DNA from 3 places in the Roseateles sp. P5_E8 genome. Region 2 is predicted to be linked to each of the others. Evidence: predicted binding sites of a transcription regulator. Region 2 holds the regulator's gene; each other region holds the start of a gene.
The links. The regulator FNR, encoded in region 2, switches genes on or off when oxygen is low (the NO sensors DNR and NnrR bind a similar motif). The targets are predictions, from matches to a motif close to TTGATNNNNATCAA.
Positions count from the first base shown of each region.

Region 1: the regulator FNR is predicted to act here: its motif matches at 2,097-2,110, upstream of cyoA (ubiquinol oxidase subunit II).
Region 3: the regulator FNR is predicted to act here: its motif matches at 8,698-8,711, upstream of ACXRVZ_RS17115 (hemerythrin domain-containing protein).

Region 1 is NZ_JBGCUM010000036.1:31,289-35,609, reverse strand. Features, by position in the region: gene ACXRVZ_RS19045 (glutathione S-transferase family protein) at 1-609, opposite strand, end outside; gene ACXRVZ_RS19040 (MFS transporter) at 724-2,046, opposite strand; gene cyoA (ubiquinol oxidase subunit II) at 2,168-3,253, shown strand; gene cyoB (cytochrome o ubiquinol oxidase subunit I) at 3,263-4,321, shown strand, end outside.
Region 2 is NZ_JBGCUM010000030.1:58,897-70,432, reverse strand. Features, by position in the region: gene hemN (oxygen-independent coproporphyrinogen III oxidase) at 1-1,199, opposite strand, end outside; gene fnr (fumarate/nitrate reduction transcriptional regulator Fnr) at 1,331-2,059, shown strand; gene ACXRVZ_RS17580 (BON domain-containing protein) at 2,283-2,621, opposite strand; gene ACXRVZ_RS17575 (sigma 54-interacting transcriptional regulator) at 2,821-4,230, opposite strand; gene ACXRVZ_RS17570 (hypothetical protein) at 4,241-4,684, opposite strand; gene ACXRVZ_RS17565 (sensor histidine kinase) at 4,665-6,191, opposite strand; gene ACXRVZ_RS17560 (NAD(P)/FAD-dependent oxidoreductase) at 6,324-7,664, shown strand; gene ACXRVZ_RS17555 (hypothetical protein) at 7,606-7,893, opposite strand; gene ACXRVZ_RS17550 (hypothetical protein) at 7,890-8,108, opposite strand; gene ccoG (cytochrome c oxidase accessory protein CcoG) at 8,127-9,518, opposite strand; gene ccoP (cytochrome-c oxidase, cbb3-type subunit III) at 9,681-10,574, opposite strand; gene ACXRVZ_RS17535 (cbb3-type cytochrome oxidase subunit 3) at 10,571-10,702, opposite strand; gene ccoO (cytochrome-c oxidase, cbb3-type subunit II) at 10,689-11,351, opposite strand; gene ccoN (cytochrome-c oxidase, cbb3-type subunit I) at 11,362-11,536, opposite strand, start outside.
Region 3 is NZ_JBGCUM010000029.1:37,449-47,683, forward strand. Features, by position in the region: gene ACXRVZ_RS17095 (FAD-dependent monooxygenase) at 1-570, opposite strand, end outside; gene ACXRVZ_RS17100 (potassium channel beta subunit family protein) at 641-1,621, shown strand; gene ACXRVZ_RS17105 (diguanylate cyclase) at 1,697-4,867, shown strand; gene ACXRVZ_RS17110 (P-loop NTPase fold protein) at 5,061-8,042, shown strand; gene ACXRVZ_RS17115 (hemerythrin domain-containing protein) at 8,039-8,662, opposite strand; gene tkt (transketolase) at 8,773-10,235, shown strand, end outside.

The DNA of each region.
Region 1 (4,321 bases), on a different contig from region 2:
CTCGACGATGCAGCGCCACACCGACGGGCGGGCGAGCAGGCGCTCGAAGTAGGCGCTGAGTCGGGTGTGCTCAGGCGAGAAGGGTCGCACTATTGCCGCGTAAAACAGCGCCGGCGCCGCCGCGCAATCGGCCATGCTGAAGGCTTCGCCGGCCGCCCAGGTCCGGCTGCCCAGGCGGCTTTCGATGAGGTCATAGGCCATGCCAAGGTCGTTGACGGTCTGCGCCAGCGTGGCTGCATCGCGCTCGGCCTCGGGGCGCAGCTGCTGGGCGATGAAGCGCTGCATGGGGGTCATCACATGCAGGTCGAAGACGCGGTCCCAGAGGCGTACTTCCAACTGTGCCTCTGCATCCTCGGGCAGCAGCCGCAGCGCGCCGGGGTGGTGGCGGTCCAGGTACTCGATCTGTATCGACGTCTCGGGCACCACGCGTTCGCCGTCGACCAGCAGCGGGATCTTGGCCGTGGGCCACAGCGCGGCATAGGCGGCGCGTGCGGCCGGGTCGCCGAGGTTGACCATGCAGGCCTCGAAGGGCGAGCCGTTCTCGTACAGCGCGATCAAGACCTTCCAGCAGTAGGAGGACAGCGGGTGGTAGTGCAGCGTCAGGGCCATGCTTGCCTCGTCAGTTTCCGATCTGGCTAAGTGTACTGAAGCTTATCCATTGTGGAAACTGTTGGGGCAAAACAAAGGCGGGCCGCAGCCCGCCTTGCTGGGAGCCGTGCGGCTTCAGTCGTGCACCACCGCCGCTGCCCGCAGCCGCTTGTTCACCCGCAGCGCCAGCAGCGTGCAGACGACGCCGGACAGCAGGTAGACGCTGAGCGACATCAGCCCGAAGCGCGACGACAGGTACAGCGCGGTGACGGGCGCGAAGGCCGCACCCAGCAGCCAGGCCATGTCGGCCGTGAGTGCCGCACCGGTGTAGCGGAAGTGCGGCAGGAAGTTGGACGTCACCGAGCCCGCCGACTGGCCATAGGACAGGCCCAGCAGCACGAAGCCGATGAGGATGAAGGCCGCCTGGCCCGGCTTGCCGCCGCCCAGCATCAGCGGCGCGAACAGCGCGAACACGCCGATGGCGATGGCCAGCGTGCCCAGGAAGTTGCGCCGGCCTACCTTGTCGGCGATCAGGCCGGACATGGGCATGGCGGCAGCGGCGAAGGCGGCGCCCAGCAACTCCATCTTCATGAAGCCCTCAATGCCTTCTTCATCGGACAGCGCGACCCAGGACAGCGGGAACACCGTCACCAGGTGGAAGAGGGCGTAGCTGGCCAGGGCCACGAAGGCGCCGATGACGATGTGGTGGCCCTGGGCCGGCAGCAGTTCGCGCAGCGGCGCCGGGTCCAGCTCATGCTCCTCCATGCGCTTCTCGTACTCGTGCGTGACGACCAGGCGCAGGCGGGCGAACAGCGCGACGACGTTGATCGCGAAGGCCGTGAAGAAGGGGAAGCGCCAGCCCCAGGACAGGAAGTCCTTGCTGTCGAGGCTGCTGAACACGTAGAGGAACACGCCCGAGGCGATGAAGAAGCCCAGCGGCGCACCGAGCTGGCCCAGCATGGCGTACCAGCCGCGGCGGTCCGGCGGGGCGTTCAAGGCCAGCAGCGAGGGCAGGCCGTCCCAGGAGCCGCCCAGCGCCAGGCCCTGGCCGACGCGGCACAGCGCCAGCAGCACGATGGCCGTGCTGCCAGCTTCCGCAAAGCCCGGCAGCAGGCCCATGGCGACGGTGGAGCAGCCGAGCAGGAAGAGGGCGGTGGTCAGCTTGGCCGAGCGGCCGAAGCGGCGCTGGATCTCCATGCCGATCAGCGTGCCGACCGGGCGGACGACGAAGGCCAGCGCGAAGACCAGGAAGGCGTAGAGCGTGCCGGTCAGGCGGTCCGCGAAGGGGAAGAACACCTGCGGGAAGACCAGCACCGAGGCGATGCCGAAGACGAAGAAATCGAAATACTCGGACGCCCGGCCGATGATGACGCCGACCGCGATGTCGCCGGGTGCCAGGTCTTCATCGGTGCGCTTGGCCAGCGGGCCGGACTGGGGTGTAGGTAAGGTACTGCTCATTGCCATTTAGGGCCTGTCTCCGTCTTTGCCTAGGACAAAATGTCCACTCGTTGATTTGCCTCAATCAACTTACATTCCGTCGCAGCGTGCAAGATCGTTAACCCTTGCGCGCAGCCTCAGGATGTACCCCAACAAGTCTCTCCTCAACAGCGCCCTGGTCTTGTCAGCCAGCTTCGCTTTGTCTGGCTGCGATTGGATCGTGATGAAGCCTCACGGCGACATCGCGCAGCAGCAGGCGCAGCTGATTGTCACGTCGACGCTGCTCATGCTGCTGATCATCGTGCCGGTGATCGCGTTGACGCTGTTCTTTGCGTACCGCTACCGCCAGTCCAACACCGAGGCCACCTATGAACCGGACTGGGACCACTCCACCCGCCTGGAACTGGTCATCTGGGGCGCACCGCTGCTGATCATCATCGCGCTGGGCGCGATCACCTGGATCAGCACCCACAAGCTGGACCCCTTCCGCCCGCTGGACCGCATCGCCGAAGGCAAACCGCTGGCTGCCGACGTGAAGCCGATGGAGGTCTATGCCGTCTCCATGGACTGGAAGTGGCTGTTCATCTACCCCGAGCAGGGCATCGCCACCATCAACGAGCTGGCCGCGCCGGTGGACAGGCCTATCCACTTCCGCTTCACGTCGACGACGGTGATGAACACCTTCTACGTGCCTGCGCTGGCCGGCATGATCTACACGATGCCGGGCATGGAGACGCAACTGCACGCGGTCATCAACAAGGCCGGCATCTACGACGGCCTGTCGGCCCATTACAGCGGCGCCGGCTTCTCGGACATGCGCTTCAAGTTCCACGGCCTCAGCAATGAAGACTTCGCGCGCTGGGTCGCGAGCAACAAGGCCGGTGGCAACACGCTCACGCGCGCCGACTACATGAAGCTGGAGCAGCCCAGCGCCAAGGAGCCCATCCAGCGCTTCGCCAGCGTGGAGCCCGGCCTGTGGAGCGCCATCGTCGACCGCTGCGTCGACGGCAAGAAGATGTGCTCCAGCCAGATGATGGCCATCGACGCCGCCGGTGGCGCCGGCAAGGGCGGCGTGGCGAGCACCATGCGCAGCAGCTGGCGCGATGCCGAGGGCAACAAGCGCGAGCGCTATGTCGTCGCCGCACTGTGCACGCCGACCAATCCGCTGGGCCTGCCCATCGAGATCGAAGCCGGCGCTGGCAACGCCACCAACGCGCCGAAGAACTGAGTCCGACCGATGTCCAATTCCGTTGTCGCCCAGCACCAGGCTGCTGACCAGCTTCACCCCGTCCTCGGCCGGCTGGGCTGGGACTCGCTGCCCCTGCACGAGCCCATCCTCATCGCCACCTTCCTCGCCGTCGCGTTGGGCGGCGCGATGGTGTTCGCACTGATCACCAGGTTCAAGCTCTGGGGCCATCTGTGGACCGAGTGGATCACCAGCATCGACCACAAGAAGATCGGGATCATGTACATGATCCTGGGCATCGTGATGCTGCTGCGCGGCTTCGCGGACGCGCTGATGATGCGTGCCCACCAGGCCATGGCCTTTGGCGAGAGCGCCGGCTTCCTGCCGCCGCACCATTACGACCAGGTCTTCACGGCGCACGGCGTCATCATGATCTTCTTCGTCGCGATGCCCTTCGTGACCGGCTTCATGAACTACGTCGTGCCGCTGCAGATCGGCGCGCGCGACGTGGCCTTTCCCTTCCTGAACAACTTCAGTTTCTGGATGACGGCCGGCGGCGCCGTGCTGGTCATGATCTCGCTGTTCATCGGCGAGTTCGCCAAGACCGGCTGGCTGGCCTACCCGCCGCTGTCGGGCATCCTGGCGAGCCCGGATGTGGGAGTGGACTACTACCTGTGGTCACTACAGATCGCGGGGGTGGGCACGACGCTCTCGGGCATCAACCTGATCGCCACCATCATCAAGATGCGCGCGCCTGGCATGACCATGATGAAGATGCCCGTCTTCACCTGGACCTCGCTGTGCACCAACGTGCTCATCGTCGCGACCTTCCCCGTGCTGGCCGCCACGCTCGCGCTGCTGACGGCCGACCGCTACCTGGGCACCAACTTCTTCACCAACGACCTCGGCGGCAACGCCATGCTCTACGTGAACCTGATCTGGATCTGGGGCCACCCCGAGGTCTACATCCTGGTGCTGCCGGTGTTCGGCATCTTCTCGGAAGTCGTGTCCACGTTCAGCCAGAAGAAGTTGTTCGGCTATGCGTCCATGGTCTATGCGACGGTCGTCATCACCATCCTGTCCTACCTCGTCTGGCTGCACCACTTCTTC
Region 2 (11,536 bases):
GGCACGTCGACGAGGTAGGACGCCGCGATGGGCTCGAACTCCACGCGCCCCTGGCACATCAGCGCCATGATGACGGCGCGGCGCAGCAGGTCGTCGCGGGTCAGCGCTAGGCCACGCTGCACGGGCAGCTGGCGCTGGTGCAGCGCGTCTTCGTACTCCTCCAGCGTCTTGGCATTCTGCGCGTAGGTGGCACCCACGCGGCTGATGGCCGAGACGCCCAGGCCGACGAGGTCGCAGTCCGGCTGCGTCGAGTAGCCCTGGAAACCGCGGTGCAGCAGACCTTGCCGCTTGGCGACGGCCAGCGGGTCGTCGGGCAGCGCGAAGTGGTCCATGCCGATGTAGGCATAGCCCTCGCCCAGCAGCGCGCTGATGGCGCCGGACAGCATGGCCAGCTTGTCACCGGCCGGCGGCAGCAGCTCGGCAACGATGCGGCGCTGCGGCTTGAAGCGCTGCGGCAGGTGGGCGTAGGCATACATCGCGATGCGGTCTGGGCGCAGCTCGGCGACCTGCTCGATGGTGCGGGCAAAGCTGGCCGGCGTCTGCAGCGGCAAGCCGTAGATGAGGTCGACGTTGGTGGACGCAAAGCCCAGCTCGCGGRCCTGGCTCATCAGCTGTGCGACCTGCTCCAGCGGCTGCACGCGGTGCACGGCCTTCTGCACGGCGGCGTCGAAGTCCTGCACGCCGAAGGACAGGCGGTTGAAGCCGAGCTGGCGCAGATGGGCCAGACGTTGCTGGTCCACCGTGCGCGGGTCCACCTCGATGGACAGCTCGGCGCCGGGCAGCAGCTTGAAGCGCCGGCGCAGCAGGTCCATCAGCGCGGTCAGCTCGGTGTCGGACAAAAAGGTCGGCGAGCCGCCGCCCAGGTGCAGTTGCGACACCGGTGCCGGGCCACCCAAGGCCTCGGCCACCAGCTCCATCTCCACGGCCAGCGCGTCCAGATAGGGTGCGGCGCGCTCGTGGTGCTTGGTGATGATCTTGTTGCAGGCGCAGTAGTAGCAGAGCTGCTCGCAGAACGGGATGTGCACATAGACCGACAGCGGCTGGGCCGTGCCGCGCTGGCGCAGCGCCTGCAGGTGCTGGGCACCCTGGTGGGCCTCGACGAAGCGGTCCGCCGTCGGGTAGGAGGTGTAGCGCGGCCCGGCCACGTCGTGGCGGCGCAGCAGGTCGGCGTCGAGGGGGCGGTCGGTTACAGCAGCCATGCCGTCACTGTGCCGAGACAGGCACGGGCGGGCTTTGATCCAGGTCAAGGGCCGCGCGGGTCTTCTGGCAAAGAATCCAACCCATGCTGACCCCCCTGCCTCGCGCGATGACCATGCCGACCAACTCCGACATGGCCGCCGCGCCCGCCATCGAGCCGCTGAAGGTCGCCTGCGCCAGCTGCAATCTGCGCGAACTCTGCCTGCCGGTGGGCATGAATGCCAAGGAGCTGGATCAGTTGGAAGGGCTGGTCGACAAGCGCCGCACGGTGCCGCGTGGCGGGCACCTGTTCCGCAACGGCGAGCGCTTCGAGGCGCTGTACGCGGTGCGTACCGGCTTCTTCAAGACCTGCGTCGGCAGCGAGGACGGCCGCGATCAGGTCACGGGCTTCCAGATGGCCGGCGAGCTGCTCGGCCTGGACGGCATCAGCAGCGACCGCCACCACTGCGACGCCGTCGCGCTGGAGGACTCGTCCGTCTGCGTCATTCCCTACGGCCAGCTGGAAGAGCTGTCGCGCGAATTCACCGCGCTGCAGCACTCCTTCCACAAGATCATGAGCCGCGAGATCGTGCGCGACCACGGCGTCATGCTGCTGCTCGGCAATATGCGCGCCGAGGAAAGGCTGGCCGCCTTCCTGCTGAACTTGACGCAGCGTCTGCAGGCACGCGGCTTCTCGGCGTCGAGCCTGGTGCTGCGCATGACGCGCGAGGAGATCGGCAGCTATCTCGGGCTGAAGCTGGAGACCGTCAGCCGCACCTTCTCCAAGTTCCAGGACGAGGGGTTGATGGAGGTGAAGCAGCGGCAGTTGCGCATCCTCAACCAGCCCGGGCTGCAGGCGCTGGTCAACAACAGTCGTTGCTGAAGCCAGACGCAAGAAGGCCCCGCGGGGGCGCGCGGGGCCTGAGATCGAAGGCGGTGGGGCTTGGGCAACGCTGAACAAGTCCCTCGCGCGCAGCGCATCCCTGCTTTGGGCGGCCTGCTGCGTTGCAAATCCTCGCCATAGCCGAGCTATGGCTGCGGTTTGCGCCTTGCAGCCCATCCCAAACCAGGGCGCGCTGCATCGCGGGGACTTATTCGGCGTCGCCTTAGCCGACCTTGATCTCGTTACGCACTTCCTTCACGCCGGGCACGGCCTGGACGACCTTGATGGCCTTCTGGGCCAATTCGGCGCTGGGCGCCGAGCCCTTCACCACGACGACGCCAGCGGCGGTGCTGCTGACGGTCAGCGGCAGGGCCTGCAGATCCTTGTCCTGCGACAGAGCCGCAGCGGCCTGGGTCGTGACGGTCGCATCGCCGGCGGTCTGCGCCTGAGCCACTTGCTCGGCCGGGGCCACAGCGGGAGCCGGATCGGCAGCGAAGGAAGCGGTGGCGGCCGAGGCCATCAGGGCGGCGGACAGCAGACGGACGAGGGTGGTGGTTTGCATGCAGATCTCCTGAAGATGCTTGAATCAAACGCGATGCCGGGTGGCACCACGAACAGGCTTAGCGCAAGGGGTGTGCCAGCTCAGGATTTCTTCGGCAGATCAATGACTTAGCTCAACAAACGCGATCGGAAGGCCGAGTCGCGACCTGCGCGAACCCGGTTCTTGTCGTCATGCGGCGACGAGTTCATGCGCTCTCGTCCTAAGTGCTTGATTCGTCTGACAACTTCTTGTCGCTGAAATCCGACGTGGCACCTAGGGGATCAGTGCGGAACAGCTGCGGATCGAGGCCGTGCTTCTGCATCAGCCGGTAGAACTCCGTGCGGTTGCGGTCGGCCAGCCGCGCGGCCTCGGCGACGTGGCCGGACGTGAGCTTGAGCAGCTGGTTGAGGTAGTCGCGCTCGAAGCGCTGCTTGGCGTGCTGGTAGTTCAGCACCTCGGCCGAGGGCATCTGCAGCGCGCGCTGCACCTGGGCCAGCGGCACCAACGGCGCCGTGGCCAGCACGCAGACCTGCTCGACGACGTTGTAGAGCTGGCGCGCGTTGCCTGGCCAGGGCGCCGTGACCAACGCCTCCAGCGCGTCGGGCGCGAAGCCCTTGACCGGTTTGCGGTGGCGTTCGGCCAGCGTCTGCAAAAAATGCTGGGCCAGCAGCGCGATGTCCTCCCGGCGCTCGGACAGCGGCGGCAGCACGAGCTTGACGACGTTGAGCCGGTAGTAGAGGTCGGGGCGAAACTGGCCCTCGGCCATCGCCAGGTCCAGGTCGCGGTGGGTGGCGGACAGCACGCGCACGTCCACCGCCACCGCCTCGTTGCTGCCCACGGGGCGCACGACGCGCTCCTGCAGCACGCGCAGCAGCTTGACCTGCAGGGCCAGCGGCATGTCGCCGATCTCGTCGAGGAACACCGTGCCGCCGTGCGCCGCCGGGATCAGCCCCTGGCGGTGGCCCTGCGCGCCGGTGAAGGCGCCCTTCACGTGGCCGAAGAGTTCGGACTCCAGCAGTGCCTCTGGAATGGCGCCGCAGTTCACCGCAATGAAGGGCTTGGCCGCGCGCGGGCTGGCGTTGTGCAGGGCGCGGGCCAGCAGCTCCTTGCCGGTGCCGCTGTCGCCGCAGATCAGCACGCTCGCGTCGGTGGCAGCCACCAGCCGTGCCTCGGCCAGCACCTCGGCCATGCGCGGGCTGCGGCTGATAATCTCGCGGCGCCAGCTGCTGTCGCCGCCGCCCGCCGGCGCGGGGCTGGGTGCGTTCACGCGCAGCGCCTGGGCGATCTTGGCCAGTAGCTCCTTGCCGTCGAAGGGCTTGGTCAGGTAGGCATGCGCGCCGCGGGTCGTCGCCTCGACGGCATCGGGAATGCTGCCGTGGGCGGTGAGCAGGATGACCGGCAGCGACGGATGGCGGCTGCGCACCTCGTCGAAGAGCTGCAGGCCGTCCAGCCCGGGCAGGCGCACGTCGGTGATGACGAGGGATGGCAGGCGCACGGCGAGGTGTGCCAGCGCTGCCTCGGCGCTGGCCACGGCCTGCACGGCGTGGCCGGCGGCGGTGAGGCGCATCGTCATCAGGCGCAGCAGGTCGGCGTCGTCGTCGACGAGGAGGATGGTGGCTTGAGTCGTCATGCGGAACTCCTCAGCGCTTGGCGGGCAGCGTTTGCTCGATGGCCTTGAGGGCTTCGAGCTTTTCGTTGAGCTGCTCGTTGCGGCGCTGACTGTCGCGCAGCTGCTGGGTCAGCTTGTCGACGCTGTCCTGCAGGCGGCGTTGCTCGGCCAGGCGTGCAGAAAGCAGCGTGGCCAGCGGCTTGAGCGGCTCGGCGGCCTGCGCGTCGCTGGCGATGACGTCGACCTGCGCGGCGGCCTGGGCCAGGTCGGCGCTGCTGCGGCCCTGGCTCAGCGCCAAAGCCTTGCGCAATTCCTCAGCCGTGGTCAGCACGGCCTTCAGCTCTGCGATCTCGGGCGGCGGTGGAGGCGGTTCCGGGCAGACCGGCGCGGGCGGTGGCGGCGCGGGCGCGGGTGGGGGTGTCTGGCAGGCCGCCAGCATCAGTAGCAAGCAGAGTTCAAACAGTCGTCGCGTCATGGCAATGAGGTATCTCGATGCGGAAATGGGCGCCGCGCTCGCTCGGCAGCAGGCGGCATGTACCGCCATGCGCCTGCACGATCTCGCGCACGATGGACAGGCCGATGCCGTTGCCGCGGCGGGCGCCGGGCGCCTGGTTCCGGCCTTGGTAGAAGGGGTCGAAGATGCGCTCGGCGTCCTCGGCCGCCACGCCGGGGCCGGCGTCGATGCAGTCGATGCGAACCTTGCCATCGGCCTGCGCAAGCGCCAGCGAGATGACGCCGCCGGGTGGGCTGAAGCGCACCGCGTTGACGAGCAGATTGGCCAGCACGACACCGAGCTTCTCACCATCGGCGACCGTCGTACACGGCTCGGCATCCACGTGCACGCTCAGCCCCCTGGCCTGCCACAGCAGCCGCTGGTCATCGACGACACGCGCCAGCAGCGCGCCCAGGTCAACCGGCCGGCGCTGCAACTGCTGCGAGTCCGACGCCAGCGTCTGGTAGCGCAGCAAGTCCTCGATCTGGCCCTGCAGCGCCGCGCTGTTGTCGCCGAGGATGCGCACGATCTCGGTCTGGTCGGCCGTCAGCGGACCGGCCACGCCCTCGCGCAGCAGCGCCGCGCCCTCGCGGATGGAGGCCATGGGTGTCTTCAGCTCATGCGAGATGTGGCGTACGAAGCGGGTCTTGTCGGACTCCAGCGTCGCCAGCCGCTGGCGCAGCCATTCGAGCTGGCGGCCCAGGCGCCGCAGGTCGGCCGGGCCGCGCACGACGACGGGCTCGTCGAAGCGGTTGTCGCCGAGCCGGTTGATGGCCGCTTCGACATGAGAAAGCGGCCGCAGCAGCCAGTGGCCGAAGCCCAGCGCGAGCACGCCGGCCAATGCGATGGCGCCCAGCACCAGCGCGCTGATGAGGCGGCGCTGCTGCTCCAGCTCGGCCAGCACGGCGTCGCTGCGGCGGTCCATGGCCTGCTGGCTGTGCTCGGCCAGCGCGTCGTTGAGGCGATGCAGGTGGGCGAAGACCGGCGTCAGCTGCTTCAGCGCGGCGGCACGGTTGCGGGCGAGGCCGGGGTTCTGCAGCACGCGCCAGGCCGCGTCGGCCTGCGCCGCCCAGTCGGCAAACAGCTGTCTGGCGGCCGCATCGGTCATCAGTTCGATCAGCACCGACTGCGTGGACTTGGCGTCCACCCAGGCCGCCTGATAGCGGTCGCGCAGGCCGGCGTCGTCCAGCACCAGGAACTGGCGCGCGCTGCGCTCCATGGCCACGGTGCGCTCGGCCAGACGCTGGCCTTGGGCCGTCAGCGCCGCCGCGTCCTGTGAGGCCTGGCGGCCCTGCAGCGCGACATGCTCCAACGCAAACATCGCCTGGGCCGCGGCGCCGCCGAGCACCGCGGTGATCAGCAGGAAGGCGGCCAGCAGGCATTGGTGGAAGGACAGGCCGCGCAGGCGCTGCCGGGCCGAGTCGGTGGGGGACGTGGGCTCGGTGGAGGTGGTGGCGGTGAGGGCGGAGTCCAGGGCGTGCGCGGGCATCGTGGGCGCCGCATGCTAGGACCCGAACGTGCGCCAACGCCGGCAGCGCTCTCTGGCTTTGCATCACGATGAAACGGCCCTGCCGCTATCTGAAAACCGCACCATGTTGCAGCGCACAAAACCGGGCGTACGATGAGTTCCATGCGTCCACAAGTGCTCATCATCGGCTGCGGTTTCGGCGGCCTGGAGGCGGCGCGGGCCCTGCGCTCGGCCGACGTCGACATCACTGTCGTCGACAAGACCAACCACCACCTGTTCCAGCCGCTGCTGTATCAGGTGGCGACCGCCGGCCTGTCGGCGCCGTCCATCGCGGCGCCCATCCGGCACCTGTTCCGCCGCCAGCCCAATGTGACGACGCTGCTGGGCGAGGTTGTCGCCATCGCCCCGCAGACGCAGACAGTCACGCTGAAGGACGGCGCCCTGCTGCGCTGGGACCACCTCATCGTCGCCGCCGGCGCCACGCACAGCTACTTCGGCCGCGACGACTGGGCGCCTCATGCGCCGGGGCTGAAGACGCTGGACGACGCCTTCGAGATCCGCCGCCGCGTGCTGATGGCCTTCGAGGCGGCCGAGCGCGAGGACGATCCGGCTCGGCGCCTGGCGCTGATGCAGTTCGTCGTCGTCGGCGCAGGCCCGACCGGCGTGGAGCTGGCCGGCACCTTTGCCGAGATCGCACGCCACACGCTGCCCGGCGAGTTCCGTCGCATCGACCCGCGCCAGGCCAGGGTCTTGCTCGTGGAAGGCGGCCCGCGCGTGCTGCAGGCCATGCCCGAGGCCTTGAGCGAGCGCGCCCGCGAGCAGTTGACGGCGCTGGGCGTGGACGTGCGGCTGGGCGCCCGCGTCACCGGCATCGACGCCGAGGGGCTGGACATCAGCACCGCCGCCGGCCCGGAGCGCCTGCACAGCCGCTGCATCGTCTGGGCCGCGGGTGTGGCCGCGTCGCCGCTGGGCCGGGCGTTGGCCGAAGCCACCGGCTGCACGCTGGACCGCGCCGGCCGCGTCGTCGTCGAGCCCGACCTGAGCCTGAAGGGCCAGCCGCACATCCAGGTCATCGGCGACCTGGCCGCCGCGCAAAGCCATGCGCCGGGCCAGGAGCCGCGCGCCGTGCCGGGCGTGTCACCCGGCGCCAAGCAGATGGGCCGCTGCGCCGCCGCCAACATCAAGCGCCAGCTGCGCGGCGAGGCGACGCAGGCCTTCCGCTATGCGGACTACGGCAACCTCGCCACCATCGGCAGGCACAGCGCCGTCGTGGACCTGGGCACGCCGGCGGGGGCGCTGCGTTTTTCAGGCTATCCGGCCTGGCTGTTCTGGCTGTTCGCCCACGTGTACTTCCTGATCGGCTTCCGCAACCGTTTCGTCGTGCTGATGGACTGGGCCTGGGCCTACTGGACCCATGACAGGAATGCGCGCGTGGTCAGCGTGGCCAGCCCGGCGAGCGACGTTGCGACCCCGGCTCGTCCGCCGGCAAGCTGACAAGCAGCAGCGCGATGCTGGCACCCAGCGCCACAACAGCCCAGAAGATCAAGAAGCTGACCGTATAGACCGCCTGGGCGGACAAGTCCACCGGCGCCGCGCCGAACCAGCGCAGATCGTGCGGGTCGATGACGGCGAAGACGAGGGCCTCCAGCACGCCGGCCGACAGGAAGGACGACCAGGCCACCGCCATCGCATAGCGCGCGACGCGTGACGGCGCGTCAATCACCGCTGGGCTCCCGGCACGACGCCGGTGGCGGCATGGTTGCGCGCCGCCTGCGCGGGCGCGGCGTCGGTCGCCCGCGTCACCAGCGGCGGGTCGGGGTGGAGGATGCACAGCGTCACGGTGACGATGCTGGCCAGGATGACCGACACCGGGCCGGCGACGACGAGCCAGACCATGGGTTCGTGCCAGGCAGATGAAGTCGTTTGAACAGTGGGCATCTCGAATCTCCCGCCGCTTCAGCGCGGCACGACGAACGTGGACTTCTCGGCGACGCTGTCGCCAGCCGCGCTGCGCACGACCCAGCGCATGGGCTGGGCGCCGGGCTTGAGCTGGCTGGCGGCCGCTGGCGGCAGGCGCAGTGCGACGGTCACCCAGCGCGCCTCGGCCGGGCCCAGCGTCACCGTGGTGGCGCGGCTGAGCTGCAGGCCAGGCAGGCCATCGGCCTCGACGCTCAGCTGCTGCGGCGCCTCGGTGGCGTTCATCAGCTGCAGGCGGTAGAGGTTCTCTATCCAGCCGTCCTCCACCTGGCGGGCCAGCGTGGCGCGGTCGCGCACGATGTCGACACGGAAGTCGTGGCGGCTCAGCAGGCTCCACAGCACGGCCGTGCTCAGCGCCAGCAGCAAGCTGCCGTAGATGAGCACGCGCGGGCGGAAGATGCGGCGCCAGCGCTGGGCGCGCGTGAGCTGCCCGGCCATGCCGTTCTCGGTGTCGTAGCGGATAAGGCCGCGCGGCGTGCCCATCTTGTCCATGACGCCGTCGCAGACGTCGATGCAGGCCGCGCAGCTGATGCACTCGTACTGCAGGCCCTTGCGGATGTCGATGCCGGTGGGGCAGACCTGCACGCACAGGTGGCAGTCAATGCAGTCACCGACGGTCGTGCTGCGCGCCTCGCCCTTCTTGCTGCGCTCGGCGTTGCGGCCACGCGGTTCGCCCCGGGCCGGGTCGTAGGTGACGATGAGGGTGTCGCGGTCGAACATCGCGCTCTGGAAGCGCGCGTAAGGGCACATGTACTTGCAGACCTGCTCACGCATATAGCCGGCGTTGCCATAGGTGGCAAAGCCGTAGAACAGCACCCAGAAGGCCTCCCAGCCGCCGAGCGACAGCGTCATCAGCTCGCGGATGGGCGTGAAGTAGCCGACAAAGCTCAGGCCCGTGAACAGCGCCAGCGCGATCCACGCGACCTGCTTGCCGCCCTTGCGCCACAGCTTGTTCCAGGACCAACCGGCCTTGTCGAGCTTGAGCCGCGCATTGCGGTCGCCCTCGAACCAATGCTCGATGCGCACGAAGATCTCGGTGTAGACCGTCTGCGGGCAGGCATAGCCGCACCACACCCGGCCCGCAACGGCCGTGAACAGAAACAGCGCATAGGCCGAGATCAGCAGCAGGGCCGTCAGGTAGACGAAGTCCTGCGGGTAGAGCACCAGGCCGAAGACGTAGAAGCGCCGCGACGCGAGGTCAAAGAGCACGGCCGGGCGGTCGCCCCAGGTCAGCCAGGGCAGGCCGTAGAAGACGAGCTGGGTCAGGGCGACCAGCGCCCAGCGCCAGCGCGCAAAGAAGCCGTCCACCGAGCGGGGGTGGATCTTGTCTTCGGACTTGTAGAGCCGGATGACGGCTTCGGAATCGGCCATCAGAAGCTATGTACGGTTTCCGCGCGGCCGAGCAGACCGCTGCGGTGGCGCCAATCAAGGCGCAAAGCGCAGGCGTAGCCGCTGCTACGGCGAGCATTTGCAACGCCGAGTGGCGGCATTGCGGCGGGATGAGCGGGCGTGCGGGAGCCGTTCATAGCTTCTTCACTGCGAGAGGCTCAATACGTAGGCGGCCAGCACGCGGATCTGCTCGGGCGTCAGCCGCTCGCCATGCGCCGGCATCTGGTTGTGCTTGCCGTTGTTGATCATGGCGACGACGGCGTCCTCGCCCCAGCCGTGCAGCCAGACCTTGTCGGAAAGATTCGGCGCACCCAGCGCCGGGTTGCCCTTGCCGCCAAAGCCGTGGCAGGCCGCGCAGGCGGTGAACTTCGGCTTGCCGAGCTGTGCGTACAGCGGGTTGTGCGGGCTGTCCGACAGCGACAACACGTAGTGGGCGACGTTGCGCACGTCCTCGCTCGTGCCCACGGCGGCGGCCATCACGGGCATGTTGCCTTCGCGGCCCTGCGTGATGGTCTGGGTGATGGTCTCGAAGCTGCCGCCCCACAGCCAGTCCTTGTCGGTCAGGTTGGGGAAGCCCTTGGAGCCCTTGGCGTCCGAGCCGTGGCATTGGGCACAGTTGTTGGCGAACAGGCGCTCGCCGATGGCATGGGCCTTGGGGTCCTTGGCGAGTTGCTCGGGCGACTGGCCCGTGAAGGCGGCGTACACCGGCGCCATCGCGGCGCGCGCCTGGGCGACCTCGGCCGTGTGCTCGTTGATGCTGGTCCAACCCAGCGTGCCGGTCACGCTACCCAGCCCCGGGTAGAGCGCCAGATAGATACCGGAGAACACCACCGTCAGCACGAACAGGCCCATCCACCACAGCGGCAGCGGGTTGTTCAGCTCGCGCAGGTCCTCGTCCCAGACATGGCCGGTTGTGTTGTCTGCCGCCGAAGGCTGGCGGCGGCTGGCGATGATGAGCAGCGCGATGCAGGCCGCCAGGCCCAGCACCGTGGACGCAGCGACAAAGATCGACCAGCCCTGGTTGAAGAAGTCGCTCATTGGTCGCCCCCTTCAAGAGGCAGTTGTGCGGCGGCATCGAAGTGGCCACGCCAGGCCCAGACGACGATGCCGATGAAGACGGCCAGCGACACCAGGGTCACGGCCACGCGGAGTTCATTGATGTCCATTCGAGGCCTCTTTTGCCGATGCTGCTGATGCGCCTGCAGTGCCCAGCACCTGCAGATAGGCCACCAGCGCTTCCAGCTCGGTCTTGCCGGCGGCAGCCTGGGCGGCGCCCTGCACCTCGGCGTCGCTGTAGGGTGCGCCCAGCGTGCGCAGTGCGCTCAACCGCGCGGGTAGCCCGGCGGCGTCCACCGGCGCGGTGACCAGCCAGGGATAAGCCGGCATGTTGGACTCCGGCACCAGGTCGCGCGGGTTGGTCAGGTGGATGCGATGCCAGTCGTCGCTGTACTTGCCGCCCACACGGTGCAGGTCGGGACCGGTGCGCTTGCTGCCCCACTGGAAGGGGCGGTCGTAGACAAACTCGCCGGCCTTGGAGTAAGGCCCATAGCGCAGCGTCTCGGCCAGCAGCGGGCGGATCATCTGCGAGTGGCAGTTGTAGCAACCCTCGCGCACATAGATGTCTCGGCCGGCGACCTGCAGCGCCGTGTAGGGCTTGAGGCCGGGGGTCGGCTGCGTCGTCGAGCGCTGGAAGAACAGCGGCACGATCTCGACAAAGCCGCCGACGAAGACCGTCAGCAGCACCAGCACGATCATCAGCAGGTTGCTGGTTTCGATGCGCTGGTGGCCGGTGACTCGTTCGGTGTGTTGGCTCATATCGACTCCTTCAGGCGTGGGCCATCACGACTTGCGGGATGCGTACGCGTTCCGGCTGGCCGGCCTGCACGGTCTTGATGACGTTCCAGACCATCACCAACATGCCACCCAGATACAGCAGCCCGCCAACCAGCCGCGTCACATAGAACGGCCAGGTCGCCTTGACGCTCTCGACAAAGGTGTAG
Region 3 (10,235 bases), on a different contig from region 2:
CGTGCCAACCCAGGCGTTCTGGTGATAGTTGCTGGTGATCGACTTGCGGTCCTGCTCGGCGAACACGCCGCCCTCGGCGACGACGGCGAGGTCGAAGCGCTCGGCCAGGTGGGCGTCGCCGCTGTCCAGCTCCACGCCGTCCGCCTCCGAGCGAATGGCGTGCACGGGGGTCCCAAAGCGCGTGAACAGCCGCTGCGGCTGCTGCGCGGCGCGAGCCAGCCAGCGCTGCTGCAGCGGCGCTACCAGCGCGCCGTAAGGCAGCACGGCGCCGAGCTGCGGCACGCCCAGATCGGCCGCGCGGATGCGCACCTCGCCCGAGATGGGCGACGGCGGCGCCTGGCTGACGTGCACGGTCTGGATGGCCTGGGCCACCTCCGGCCGCCAGGCGGCCAGGCGCTGCAGCAGCCGGATGCTGCCGAGGTTGAGCGCCAGCGTGCGCGCGTCGCCGCTGACGTCGCGGTCCAGCGGGCGGGTGTCGAAGAGATGGATCTGGGCGGCCGGCAGGCGCTCGGCGGCCAGCAGGGCGAGCGCGAGGCCGGCGGGGCCTGCGCCGATGACAGCTAAGTTCATGTCCCTAACGATACCCGGGCAGCAAGCCGCCTTTAAGCTGCCGCCCTTTCCTCACCAGCAGGACTCCCCCATGCAATACCGCCGTCTCGGCCGCGCCGGCCTCCAGGTGTCCGAACTCTCGCTCGGCTCCTGGGTCACGTATCACAACCAGGTCGACACCAAGGCCGCCACCGAGATGCTGGCCGCGGCGTTTGACGCCGGCATCAACTTCTTCGACAACGCCGAGGTCTATGCCCAGGGCGAGAGCGAGGTCGTCATGGGCCAGGCCTTCAAGGCGCTGGGCTGGAACCGGCTGGACTACATCGTCTCCAGCAAGTTCTTCTGGGGCCTGGCGCGGGACGGCGTGACGGTCAACCGCAAGGACACGCTGAACCGCAAATACCTGATGCAGGCCGTGGATGCGTCGCTGAAGCGCTTCCAGCTGGACCACCTGGACCTCATCTACTGCCACCGCGCCGACCCCAACACGCCCATCGAGGAAACCGTCTGGGCCATGAGCGACATCATTCGCCAGGGCAAGGCGCTTTACTGGGGCACCAGCGAGTGGAGCGCCGGGGACATCCGCGCCGCCTGGGAGATCGCCGAGCGTCACCACCTGCACAAGCCGGTCGTGGAGCAGCCGCAGTACCACCTCTTCCACCGCCGCAAGGTCGAGCAGGAGTTTGCGCGGCTGTACGACGAGATCGGCCTGGGCCTGACGACCTGGAGCCCGCTGGCTTCGGGCCTGCTGACCGGCAAATACCGCAACGGCATCCCCGCCGGCAGCCGCGGCGCGCTGGACAACATGGCCTGGATGCGCGAGCAACTGCAGGACAAGGCCAAGAACGATGCTGTCGGCAAGCTGGCGGAGATTGCCGCCGAGCTGGGCTGCGACACGGCCCAGCTGGCCATCGCCTGGATCAATCGCAACCCGCGCGTGTCCACGGTCATCCTGGGCGCCAGCAAGCTGGAGCAGCTGCAACACAACCTCGCCGCGCTGGCCGTCACGCCCAAACTCACGTCGGAAGTCATTGAGCGCATCGACGCCATCGCCAAGCCCTTGGCGAGCTGAGATCAGGAACGATTCACGTCGACTGAGGGCAAGACCCGGCCTGACCACCCTTGCCGCTGCATGAGAATCCGCCGCATGAGGGTTTTCACAAAGAGGGGTTGGGCAGCCCTGCTGATCGTCGCGGCAACGGGGCTGGGGCTGACGCAAGGCGCGGCCGCCGTCGTGCCGCGCTTCGAGCCCATCGGTGAGCCGGGTGCCGTGCGGGACAACGTCGTCTCCGCGCTGGCGCAGGACGCGCGCGGCCTGCTCTGGGCCGGTTCGCCCGAGGGTCTGCTGCGCTTTGACGGCTACACCTTCAAGCACTACGCGCTCGCCGCGCCCGACGGCCAGCTGCTGCCCGAGCAGTTCGTGCGCGCCATGCTGCCCGACCCGCGCGGCTGGATGTGGGTGGCCGCCGGCAACAGCGGCCTGGTGCGACTGGACCTGGCCACCGGCCGCTGGGCGCGCTGGGCGCGCGACGGCAATTCCGCCGACGAGACCGCCCCCGCCGCCAACACCGTGCGCACGCTGGCGCTGGAGAGGGACGGCACGCTGTGGATAGGCGGCAGCGGCGGCCTGGACCGCTTCGACGTCAAGGGCGAACGCTTCACCCACCACCGTGGCAAGGAAGACGGCCTGCCCGACCCGCGCGTGCAGACGCTGCTGGTGGACCGCCAGGGCACGCTGTGGATAGGCACCTGGCGCGGCCTGGCCCGCAAGGCGCCCGACGGCCCCATCGAGACGCTGGACGTCGGCCTGGGCGACCAACTCATCACGCTGCTGGCCGAGACGCTGGACGGCCGCATCATTGCCGGCACCGCCCAGGGCCAGCTGCGCGCGCTGGCCACCACCGGCCAGCCGCTGCCCTTCAGCGCCGGCGCCCAGGCGGACGGCAAGGCCAGCGTCTGGCCCGTCATGGCCATGGCCCAGCCGGATGCCGACGAACTCTGGTTTGGCGACTCGTCGGGCCTGTCGCGCCGGCGCGCCACCGACGGCAGCCTGATCGAACGCCTGCCCGCCACCGGCAGCGGCGGCGGTGCCGCCACCGGCCCGCGCAGCGACGTGCGCGCGCTGATGCGCGACCCCTCCGGCACCATCTGGGCCGGCAGCTACGGCGGCGGCCTGATGCGCCATGTGCCATCGCTGCCAGGCCTGAGCATGGTGCGCGACGGCGCCGGCACGACCGCGCTGGACGTGCGCAGCATCCTGCAGCTGAAGAACGGCGAGGTCTGGATGGGCACGCTGGCCGGCGGCATCGAGCGGCGCGACCGCCAGCTCCAGCCCATCGCCCTCATCGCACCGGGCGTCGGCGGCCTGCCGGCCGGGCGCGTCAACGCCCTCGGGCAGACGCAGGACGGCTCCGTCTGGGTGGCTGTCGACACGCAGCTGCTGCGCTTTGACGAGCAGGGCCGCTGGAAGGAGACGCTGCGCAGCGGCAATGCCGTGCCGCGGCGCTTTTACGCTGGCGAGGACGGTGCGCTGTGGATCGCCACGCTGGACGGCCTGATGCGCTGGTCGCCTGGGCGGCCGCAGATGCGCGCCATCCCGACGGCCGGCCTGGTAGGCGGCACCGGCGAGGTCAACGCCTTCGCCCGCCTGCCCGACGGCAGCCTTTGGGCCGGCGGCGCCGCGGGGCTGTTCCGCGTCGCCAAGCCTGATGACGAAGAACCCGTGGCCGAGTGGATCGAGCCCAAGGGCCTGACCGGCCAGACCGTGCTGGGCATGTCGGTGGACCAGGCCGGCCGCCTGTGGGTGGACACCGGCACCGGCCTGCACCGCTTGGTGGAAAGCCACGGCAGCCAGGCGCGCTTCGAGGCTGTGGCCGCGTCGGACGTGGGCGGGGCCTTTGGCGCCAACCTGCTGTTCGACAAGCAGGGCCGCATCTGGTCGCAGCGCAATATGTACGACCCGCGCAGCGGCGAGCGCCGCGAGCTGGGCGCGGCCGATGGCGCCGACCTGGGCACCGGCTGGTTCCGCGCGTATGCCCAGCTCGACGACGGCCGCATGCTGTTCGGCGGCGCGCGCGGCCTTCTGGTCATCGACCCCGAGCGCTTCTCGCCGTGGTCGTACAAGCCGCCGCTGGTCATCTCGGAGCTGCGCGTGGACGGCGAGGAGCGGCCGCTGCCGCCCGGCGACGCCAAGCTGGTGCTGGCGCCCGGCGAGAACGCCTTCAGCCTGGCCTTCGCGTCGCTGGACTACAGCCAGCCCGGCCGCAACCGCTATCGCTACCGGCTGCAAGGCCTGGACGACGGCTGGGTGGACGGCACGCTGGGCCGCACCGCCACCTACACCAACCTCTCGCCCGGCCACTACAAGCTGCACGTGCAGGGCAGCAACCGCGACGGCGCCTGGGGCCCCAACGAGCTGCTGATCGAAGTGGATGTGCGCGCCGCCTGGTGGCAGACGCTCTGGGCCCAGATGCTGGCCGTGGTCGCGGTCATCGGCGTCGTGGCCGGCATCGTGCGCGTGCGCACCAGCTGGCTGCTGCGCCGCCACCGCGTGCTGGAGGCGCGCGTGCAGGAGCGCACCGAGGCGCTGGAGGCCGCCACGGCCGCGCTGACGGCCAAGTCCATCGAGCTGGAGGAAGCCAGCCTGACCGACCCGCTGACCGGCCTGCGCAACCGCCGCTTCCTGGACCGCCAGCTGCCCGCCGACGCGGCGCTGGCCGTGCGCCACTACGAAGCCATGGCCAATGGCTCCAGCGCGCCCGTGGCCGGCGGCAGCGAGCAGGACTTGCTGTTCTTCATCATCGACATGGACCACTTCAAGCGCATCAACGACGCCCACGGCCACATGGCCGGCGACGCGGTGCTGACGCAGATGCGCGGCCGGCTGGAGCAGGTGTTCCGCTCGTCCGACTACCTCGTGCGCTGGGGTGGCGAGGAGTTCCTCATCGTCGCCCGCGGCACGCCGCGCAGCCGCGCCGCCGAACTGGCCGAGCGCGCCCGCCAGGCCATTGCGGCCCAGCCCTTCGAGCTGGACGGCGGCTACCGGTTGTCGCTGAGCTGCTCGGTCGGCTTCAGCGCCTTCCCGCTGTGCACGCGCCTGCCGGCCGCGCTGGACTGGCACAACGCCATCGACCTCGCCGACGCTGCCCTCTACGAAGCCAAGGACGTGGGCCGCAACGCCTGGATAGGCCTGCTTGAAGCCAACGCGGCCAACGAGACTGAACTGCGCGACGACGCCCGCCGCCGCCTGGACGACTGGGCGGCCACGGGGCGGCTGACGCTGGTGACGTCTTCAGCCGAGCGGACAAAGACGGTCTGACACCACCCGGGCGCGGCATAGGCGACGTTGAATAAGTCCCCGCGATGCAGCGCGCCCTGGTTTGGGATGGGCTGCAAGGCGCAAACCGCAGCCATAGCGGGCTATGGCGAGGATTTGCAACGCCGCAGGCCGCCCAAAGCAGGGATGCGCTGCGCGTGAGGGACTTGTTCAGCGTTGCCCTAGCATCGGCGCCATGCCGCCGCACACCCAAACGCTCGCTTTCGGGCACGCCGCGCTCGCCAAGCGCATCGTCGCCGAGCTGACGGCCAGCCTGCAGCCGGGCGCCGGCAGCAGCACCGAGCCGGCCCTGGTCGTGGGCGTCTTTGGCGAATGGGGCGCCGGAAAAAGCCGGCTGCTGCAGACCGTGGCCGAGGCGCTGCCGCGTGGCGAAAGCGAACAGTCGCTCAACGTCGTCGTGCCCTTCAACGCCTGGCGCTACGAGCGCGAGGAGCACCTGCTGGTGCCGCTGCTGCGCGTGGCTCAGCAGTGTTTGCGCAAGGCGCTGGAGGACAGCCTGGGCGCCGACATCCGCCGCAACGAGCGCCTGTCCGACCGCCTCGTGCTGCTGGGCGACCTGGCCCAGACCGTCTACCAGCACGGCGGCCGCGAGCTGCTGCAGACGGCGCTGGCGACGCAGGGCGTGGTGCTCAAGCTGCCCGAGCTGAAGGCCGAAGCCGGCAAGGCCCCACCCTCGGCCTGGGCCCGCTGGGGCCAGCGCCGCGAAGCCATGCAGCAGGCCCGCCGCCTCGCCCTGCCGGCCGACGCGCTGCACAGCCTGTACTACGACTTCCTGGAGCACCTGAAGGCCGTCACCGGCCGCAACCCCAAGGCACTGGCCCTGCACCGCCAGCGCCTCAAGTACCGCGGCCTGGGCTGGTGGCCGCGCCTGAGTTGGCGGCTGCGCGCCAGCCTGGGCTGGCTGGGCACGGGTGAGCTGCCAGCGGAGAGCGACTTCCAGCTCAATCTCGTCTTCCTTGTCGACGACCTCGACCGCTGCCTGCCCGACAAGGCCGTCGAGGTGCTGGAGGCGATCAAGCTGTTCCTGGAGGTGGAGGGCTGCGCCTTCGTGCTGGCGCTGGACGAGGAGGTCATCGAGCGCGGCATTGCCCACCGCTACCGCGACTACGCGCTGCAAGGCCGCGAGGGGCTGACGCCCATCACCGGCGCGGAGTACCTGGAGAAGCTGGTGCACCTGCCGGTGCGGCTGCCCAGGCCGACCGGGGCGGCGGCGCGCGACTTCCTGGCCGACAAATGGCCGGCCTGGTTCGCCGACGCCTCGGGCCAGGCCAACGACCTGGCGACGCTCGTCACCGCCATCACCCCGGGCGTGCCGCGCAAGCTGCACCGCATGACCTCGCTGCTGGCCCTGGCCGAGGCCCTCGGCGCTGGCGACGCCAAGACGCCGCGCCGCCGCGAGTGGCTGGCCATCGTCTGCGCGCTGCAGCTGTTTGCGCCGGCGCTGTACCGCTATCTGCGGCTGCACGGCGCGCAATATCTCATCACGCTGTCGCAGTGGCGCACGGACGCCCTGTTCCGCGACGTGGCGGGCCTGCGCCTGGCACTGCAGGGACAGGTGCGCGGCGTGGATTCGCCCGTGCGCCTGCAGCACCAGATCGTGCTGCTGCGCCTGCCCGACCTGTGCGAGGCGGCGATGAACAACCGCTCCGGCTTCGACCTGCTGGAACTGCTGGCGCGCGTGGGCGAGCTGCACGAGAAGGCCGAGCTGAAGGGCGCACAGCTGGGCGCGCTGATGGTGTTCACGGGCCTGGACGCGGCGCCTGAACCGGCGCCGGCGCCGACTTCGTCAGCCGTGCCGCCGCCCGATGCGGTCTCGCCGCCGGTGGTGCCCGCCACGCCCGCTGCGGTCGCCCCGCCCGAAGCGGTGGGTGCCGTGGAGGCCGCCGCGCTGGCCGTGGCCGAGCCCCAGGCGCCCACGTCGGGCCTGGAGCCGCCCCAGGAGGCCCGCCTGGAGAACGAACGCGCGCTGGTGGAGGCGGTGAACTCGGGCGAGCTGGAGCTGGTGCGCGTGGCGCTGTCCCGCGAAGGCGCTGCACTGCGCGACCGCGTGATCTCGTATGCCCTCTGGGGCATGCTGCGCGCCAGCCGGCTGACGGAGCAGCTGCGCGCCTGGGCGGAGCGCGGCGCGCCGGCCGATCAGACGCAATTCCTGCTGCAGGAGCTGCGGCCGCATCTGTCCCAGGTGGCGGCGTTCGACCTGCTGAGCCAGTTCGGCCTGCCGGTGCTGCGGGTGCTCAAGCGGCCCGACTGGGCGCAGGACGTGCGCACGGGCGACAGCCTGGCGCTGCTCGCGCCGCCGCTGCTCGCCGGCACGGACGTATGGCTGGAAACGGTACGCAGCCATTCGGCGGCCGACTGGCACATCCCCCGCGGCTGGGCCTGCGCGACGCAGACGCTGAGCGCCACGGGTCCGATGAGCCTCAGCTTCGGTTCGGATGAACGTCAGGGCGTGCACGCCGCCTTGCACCTCGGCCGGATCGAGCAGCGCCTGCGCTGGGTGCCGCCGGGCAAGCTCGCCATGGGCTCGCCCAAGGGACCGTCTGAGGAGGGCGAGCTGCACACGGTGAGCTTGAGCCGGGGGTTCTGGATGGCCAACACCGCCTGTTCGCTGGCGCTGTGGTGCGCCGTGATGGAGACGACGCGGCCGCAACAGGACGACACGATGCCCATCACCGGCATCAACGCGATGGATGTCGAGGACTTCCTGGGGCTGCTGGCCCAACAGTTGCCGGGCTGCGAGGTTTCGCTGCCCAGCGAAGCCGAATGGGAGGCCGCCTGCCGGGCCGGCACGCGCACGGCCTGGGCTTTCGGCGACGAGGTCGGGCCGCAGCAGGTGAACGCGGGCGGTACGTCCCCGCTGCCGGTGGCCGGCCTCGCGCCCAACGCCTGGGGCTTCTTCCAGATGCACGGCAACGTGGCCGAGCTTTGCCGCGATCTGCTGGTCGACTCGCAGCGCACCGCCGAGGCCTGGGTCGATCCCGAAGGCCAACCCGGCGCGCAAACAGGCTGGCACGCACTGCGCGGCGGCTCCTTCCGCAGCGACATCGGGCGGACCCGCTCGGCCGCCGTCGACCGCGTCGAACGCAGCGTGCGCCGCGACGACGTGGGCTTTCGCTTCATCATCCGCGCACTCGAGGCGCCCGGCGCCGAGGCCTAAACCCCCAACGCCGGCCCCCAGCCGAACGGCGCCGGCAGCGCCGCCAGGATGCGCTGCCGCAGCGGCGCATAGGCCTCGTCCACCGACTGCCCCGCGCGGGGTGCGAGCGGGTCCTGGTGGCTGCCGAAGGCCTCGTCGAGGTCGGCCCAGTCGTCGGCGCTCAGGAGCTGCACCGCGCGCGGCAGGATCTCGACTTCCTCGCGCTTCATGTGGCGCAGGTAGCGCACCGAATAGACCTTGAGCTGCTGCTCGAACTTCTCCCGCCGCGCCTCGCCCATCTGCTCCCAGGCCAGCAGACTGTGCTGCAGCTCGCGGATGGCGCGTTCGCCCTGGGCGTGGTCGACCTCCAGGTCGTCCAGCGTCTCGCGCAGCGCCGGCGCCAGCGCGCGCAGCTTCGGGAACAACAGCTCGCTTTCCTTTTTGTGATGCAAGCGTTCTGGAAATTCGTCGACATAAAAGAGCATGGCCCGCAGCGCGCCGAAGTCCGGCGGCCCACCACCGAGATCTTGGGCGCGCTGCTGCGCGGCCAGCAGCAGCGGCACGGTGCGCAGCATGGCCGCAAGGGCGTCGTGCTCGGCGCGGATGACCCGAACGGCGAGCGGCATGGTCAAGGCTGACATGCCGCCAAGCGTCGCGCGCCGACGACGCGCCGACCTTGCGCCAGATCAAGACTTGAAAGAGTCGCTCCGTAGAATCCCTGGTTTTGCTCCATCCCAAGAAAGCCTCGGCCATGACTGCATCGACCGCCTCCCCCACCCTGATGGCCAACGCGATCCGCGCACTCGCGATGGACGCGGTGCAGGCGGCCAACTCCGGTCACCCCGGCGCGCCCATGGGCATGGCCGASATSGCCGTSGCYCTGTGGGGCCYSCACCTGCYSCACAACCCGSSCAACCCGCWSTGGGCCYACCGCGACCGCTTCGTGCTGWSCAACGGCCACGSCTCCATGCTGGWCTACGCGCTGCTGCACCTSACSGGCTARGACCTGCCGATSAYRGAGCTGCGCAACTTCCGCCAAATGCACAGCAAGACGCCGGGCCACCCCGAAGTGGGCATCACCCCCGGCATCGAGACGACCACCGGCCCGCTGGGCCAGGGCGTGACCAACGCCGTCGGCCTGGCGCTGGCCGAGAAGCTGCTGGCGCGCGACTTCAACCGCGAAGGCCACGAGATCGTCGACCACCACACCTACGCCTTCCTGGGCGACGGCTGCCTGATGGAAGGCATCAGCCACGAGGCGGCCTCGCTGGCTGGCGCGTGGAAGCTGAACAAGCTGATCGCCATCTACGACGACAACGGCATCAGCATCGACGGCCAGGTTGCGCCCTGGTTCGCCGACGACACGGCCAAGCGCTTCCAGGCCTATGGCTGGCACGTCATCGGCCCGGTGGACGGCCATGACGTGGACGCCCTGGACGACGCCATCGGCAAGGCCAAGGAGAGCAAGGACAAGCCCACGTTCATCATCGCCAAGACGGCCATCGGCAAGGGCTCGCCCAACCGCGCCAACACGAGCAAGGCCCACGGCGAACCGCTGGGTGCCGAAGAAATCAAGCTGACCCGCGCGGCTCTGGGCTGGGAGCACGAGCCCTTCGCCGTGCCCGCCGAGGTCTATGCCGCCTGGGACGCCAAGGCGCGCGGCGACAAGATTGAGGCCGAGTGGGACAAGCGCTTCGACGCCTACGCCAAGGCCCACCCCGAGCTGGCCGCCGAGTTCCAGCGCCGCATGGCCGGCGTGCTGCCCGCCAACTTCGCGCAGGTCGCCGTGGACGCCGTCGTCAAGGCCCACGCCGAGGCGCAGACCGTGGCCAGCCGCAAGGCCAGCCAGCTGGCACTGGAAGCCTTCACGCTGAACCTGCCCGAGTTGCTGGGCGGCAGCGCCGACCTGACCGGCTCCAATCTGACCAACACGTCGTCCACGCCGGCGCTGCGCATCGCCGCGGACGGTACGCCCAACAACGGCCGCCATATCAATTACGGCGTTCGCGAGTTCGGCATGGCGGCCATCATGAACGGCGTGGCGCTGCACGGCGGCTTCATTCCCTACGGCGGCACCTTCCTCACGTTCAGCGACTACAGCCGCAACGCCATCCGCATGGCCGCGCTGATGAAGACGCGCGTCATCCACGTGATGACGCACGACTCCATCGGCCTGGGTGAAGACGGCCCGACGCACCAGTCCGTCGAGCATGT